Regions from separate parts of the Rahnella sp. BIGb0603 genome, predicted to be linked through region 2. Evidence: predicted binding sites of a transcription regulator. Region 2 holds the regulator's gene; the other holds the start of a gene.
What was found. Region 2 encodes LexA, which represses DNA repair genes until DNA is damaged. Its sites were predicted from a motif close to TNCTGTATGTACATACAGNA; they were not measured.

Region 1 (2,406 bases), on a different contig from region 2:
CGCAACCGCTGACGGCAAACGAAACCTGGAACAAAATTGCTCCAGGTGAATTCGCATTATTTCACCGGGGCGAACGCCAGCTGTGAAGGCAGCGGGATGTTTGACAACGGTTGCAGCACTTCATATTTCCCATTAGTCACCACAACGTTCGGTGGCTGATGGTGCTTCTCAAAGTACGCAAAGCCCGGTTGTAGCTGACGCCAGAACGTGATGTAGCTTGAGTTTTTGTGCGACTGCATGTTGGCATCGGTCATTTTGAACGGATAAATGCTGATCTGCACGTTGCGCTGGCCGAACTGGAAGGCCGCCTGCACGTAGGTGAAGATTTCATCCATATAACCGTCAGTCATCGCGTAGCAACCGATAGATTTGCAGTTGCCGTGGATCATCAGATACTTACCTGAATAACCTTGCGAGATGTCATAAGCGTTGGGGAAACCGATGTTGATGGCGCGATAAAAGCGGCTGTCCGGTTTCAGGTGGTGAATATCCACGTTGTAGAAACCTTCCGGGCTTTTAAAATCACCTTCACGACGTTTATTTCCTAAACCGCCAGAAAAATCGCAGATGCCGTAACTGCCGATCAGACGATATTCGCCGTCGAGCTGAGCATACAATTCGAGTTTACGTTCTTGTTTGAAAATCTGGATATAAACGGGAGCACCTAACAATTGTTTTTTAAGTGCCGCGTTAACCGGGACAGCATCGCTGGCCACGGCGTAATTTGCTGTAAATAAAGGCAAACTGAGGAGCATCGCAAGAAACAGCGCGATTCTGATCATTCTAAGTCCTGCTCGATAATAATTTTGATTATTTTGTCTACAGATGAACTGCCTGTAAGACCGCCACTGATTTTCTTCTTATGTACTGCCTGTCTGAAACGTTGCCATATTAATACTGATTAATTTTTTAGCAATCACCAAATATTGAATTCTCGCTTCAGGAAATGTAAATAGTTTCTGATGCCATTAATGGTGATTAATTAAGCCAAATTAACCGTCATTTTCTGTGTTTGAAATCTCCTGATTCAACTGTATACTTATACAGTCATTGGGGGAGGGCTATGCGCAAAATCATTCATGTGGATATGGACTGCTTTTTCGCGGCCGTCGAGATGCGCGATGATCCTTCCCTGCGCGACATTCCTATCGCCATCGGTGGCAGCCGTGACCGGCGTGGCGTCATCAGCACCGCCAATTATCCGGCACGCAAATTCGGCGTACACAGCGCGATGCCGACCGGAATGGCGCTCAAACTTTGCCCGCACCTGAAAGTGATTCCCGGCAGAATGGAAGCGTATAAAGAAGCGTCCAACCATATTCGCGAAATCTTTGCGCGTTATACGCCATTGATCGAGCCGCTGTCACTCGACGAAGCTTATCTGGATGTTTCAGAATCGACCCAATGCAATGGCTCCGCAACGCTGATCGCCGCTGAAATCCGTCAGGCCATTTTTGAGGAAATTAATCTGACGGCCTCAGCGGGCATTGCGCCTATCAAATTTCTGGCAAAAATTGCCTCAGACCTGAATAAACCCAACGGCCAGTTTGTGATTACGCCAGACAAGGTTGAAGCTTTTTTACTGGATCTGCCGCTGAGTAAAATCCCCGGCGTTGGCAAAGTCACCGCCCAGCGATTGCAGGAGCAGGGGCTGATCACCTGTGGCGACGTACAGCGCTATGATTTAGCGAAATTGCTCAAGCGTTTCGGGAAGTTTGGCCGCGTGCTGTGGGAGCGTTGTCAGGGCATCGACGAGCGTGAGATTTCAGCCGAGCGGCTGCGGAAATCTGTCGGCGTGGAACGCACGCTGGCGGAAGATATCCACAGCTGGGAAGAGTGCGTGGCACTGATCGAACGCTTATATCCTGAATTACAAACGCGCCTGAGCCGTGTCAGCCCGAACTTACGCATCGCGCGTCAGGGCGTGAAACTCAAATTCCATGATTTCCAGCAGACGACGCAGGAACATGTCTGGCCGGTGCTCAATAAAGAAGATTTACTGAAAGTCGCGCGTGAAGCGTGGGAACAGCGGCGCGGCGGGCGGGGAGTCAGGCTGGTGGGGTTGCATGTCACGTTGCAGGATCCGCAGATTGAGCGGCAACTTCTTCTTCCCTGGGAGTAATCCCCGTCATCCTTCAAACTGTCTCTGCGTTGGCTGCCTTCGCAAATCCCGGTCACCTACTTGTGTATGCTCCCGGGTATTTACTCAATTGCCGCCTTGATACAGCCCGAATGATTCAGGGGATTGATCGAGTATTAACCGCGTTCAGGAATCGCTTTCAGCAGAGCTGTCAGCAGTTTCCAGTACAACTCAACGCTGGCGATTTCAACCTGCTCGTCCGGCGAGTGTGGCCCGGTGATGGTTGGCCCGATGGAAACCATGTCCATGTCCGGGTACGGTTTTTT
Region 2 (2,406 bases):
TTGTTTTTCGATTCCCAATCCTTGAGCTCTTTCTCGGCCTGATCCTTCTGATAGCCATATCGCTCCTGAATCTTACCTACCAGCTGATCACGTTTACCTTCAACGACTGTCAGGTCGTCATCAGTCAGCTTACCCCACTGTTCTTTCACTTTCCCTTTGAACTGCTTCCAGTTACCGTCGGCTTGGTCCTTATTCATGATAAATATCTCCTGTTACCTTGGGTTGTGGAGCTGCACGTTTGCTGGCAGCCCGTCCTTAACACTTCAAAGCTTAGTAGAGAATGCGGATTCGTCTTCCCAAAACAGGGATAAAAACCACTATTAGGATTAATCCAAAGCAGGATATAACGTGGAATTGGAATCTGTCTGACTGAAAAAGGTCGGTAATTCAGAGCACAGAGAGTGCAAATCCGGCATTTGCTCTAAACAGGCAACGCAGCGGATAACACGTGAGAAAAAGGATTTTATCGGGAAAGTTTATTAGCAGCTTCAAACAATATCGCCCCAAAACGGGGCGATGAGATACTGATATTTACAGGCGCGTCAGAGGCGGCCAATGCACCTGCAACGTAGAACTTAAGCGCAGATTAGATCCAGTCGCCGTTGCGGATAACGCCAACCGCCAGACCTTCAATGCTGAAATTCTGTTCACGCAAATCGACCACAATCGGCTGGAATTCGCTGTTTTCAGGCAACAGCTGAACAACACTGCCCTGTTTCTTCAGGCGTTTGACCGTGACTTCATCATCAATACGCGCAACGACAACCTGCCCGTTACGGACGTCCTGCGTTTTGTGTACTGCCAGCAGGTCACCATCCAGAATACCGATATCACGCATCGACATCCCGCTGACGCGCAGCAGGAAATCCGCACTCGGTTTAAACATGGCCGGATCGACCTGGTAATGTCCTTCGATGTGCTGCTGAGCCAGCAGCGGTTCACCGGCGGCAACGCGGCCAATCAGCGGTAAACCTTCTTCTTCTTCCATCAGCAGACGAATACCGCGCGAAGCACCGGAAACGATCTCGATAACGCCTTTACGCGCCAGCGCTTTCAGGTGTTCTTCCGCCGCGTTCGGGGAACGGAACCCCAGACGGGATGCAATCTCTGCGCGGGTCGGTGGCATACCGGTGGTGGAGATATGATCGCGAATAAGGTCGTAGACCTCTTGTTGTCTGGTCGTTAAAGCTTTCATTCCGCCCCCTGGTTGTTTATACAGTCTTGCTGTGAGTATATACAGCTAAACGGGCAATGAAAACCTAAGATTGAATAAAAACAGGGCATAACGATAATTCCTGGAATACAGGTTCCAGATCAGAACCATCGCGGCCAAAAGATGCTGACCCAGACAAAAATCGCCAATATGATGGTCAGAAGTACGGCGGCGGAGCCAATATCTTTCGCACGTCCAGACAGGACGTGAAACTCAGGCCCGATGCGGTCAATCGCGGATTCGATGGCGCTGTTAAGCAGTTCAGTCACACACACCAGCACGACGGAGCCAATCAGCAGGATACGTTCTATACTGCTGACATCCAGCCAGAAAGATAACAAAATTAGCGGGATAGCGACGCTGGCTTCCTGGCGAAAAGCCGCTTCATTTTGCCATGCGGCTTTCAATCCTTTCCAGGAATATCCGGCTGCTTTATAAATTCGGGTAAATCCGGTGACTTGGTTCGCCATTTCGGGTACTGATCCTTAGAGTGTTTGCAGCATTTTAGCTGTTATATGGTATCGCATCACCACAGATCTCATCTGAGCTTTCTGGTATCCTTGCGGCGAAATTGCTAACAAGAGGCTTCACGTTTTTATGTCAGGTTGGCGTAGACTTTATTACACATTATTGAATTTACCACTCTCATTGCTGGTAAAGAGCAAGGTCATACCTTCAGATCCGGTTACCGAGTTGCATTTAGACCCGACGCGCCCGATTTTGTACGTATTGCCTTATAACTCCAAAGCAGACTTGCTGACGTTGCGTGCGCAATGTCTGGCCGAGAATCTGCCCGACCCTCTTATTCCGCTGGAAATCGACGGAACCCTGCTGCCAAGCCATGTTTTCATTGCTGAAGGCCCGCGCGTATTCTCTTATTACACGCCGAAGCAGGAATCCGTAAAGCTGTTCCACGACTATCTGGATTTGCATCGCAACAATCCGGATTTAGACATTCAGATGCTGCCAGTTTCCGTGATGTTTGGTCGTGCGCCGGGCCGGGAAGGTCAGGATGATACGCCGCATCTGCGCGTGCTGAATGGCATCCAGAAATTCTTCGCCGTGCTGTGGCTCGGACGTGACAGTTTTGTTCGTTTCTCTAATACCGTTTCCCTGCGCTATATGGCGACGGAACACGGTACGGACAAAACTATCGCTCAGAAACTGGCACGCGTGGCGCGCATGCATTTCTC

Region 1: the regulator LexA is predicted to act here: its motif matches at 1,030-1,049, upstream of dinB (DNA polymerase IV).

The regions. Positions count from the first base shown of each region.
Region 1 is NZ_JANUEX010000003.1:59,834-62,239, forward strand. Features, by position in the region: gene M2403_RS08630 (class II glutamine amidotransferase) at 1-86, shown strand, start outside; gene dpaA (peptidoglycan meso-diaminopimelic acid protein amidase) at 57-782, opposite strand; gene dinB (DNA polymerase IV) at 1,064-2,122, shown strand; gene pepD (beta-Ala-His dipeptidase) at 2,257-2,406, opposite strand, start outside.
Region 2 is NZ_JANUEX010000007.1:32,349-34,754, reverse strand. Features, by position in the region: gene M2403_RS18270 (CsbD family protein) at 1-197, opposite strand, end outside; gene lexA (transcriptional repressor LexA) at 587-1,195, opposite strand; gene M2403_RS18260 (diacylglycerol kinase) at 1,315-1,683, opposite strand; gene plsB (glycerol-3-phosphate 1-O-acyltransferase PlsB) at 1,811-2,406, shown strand, end outside.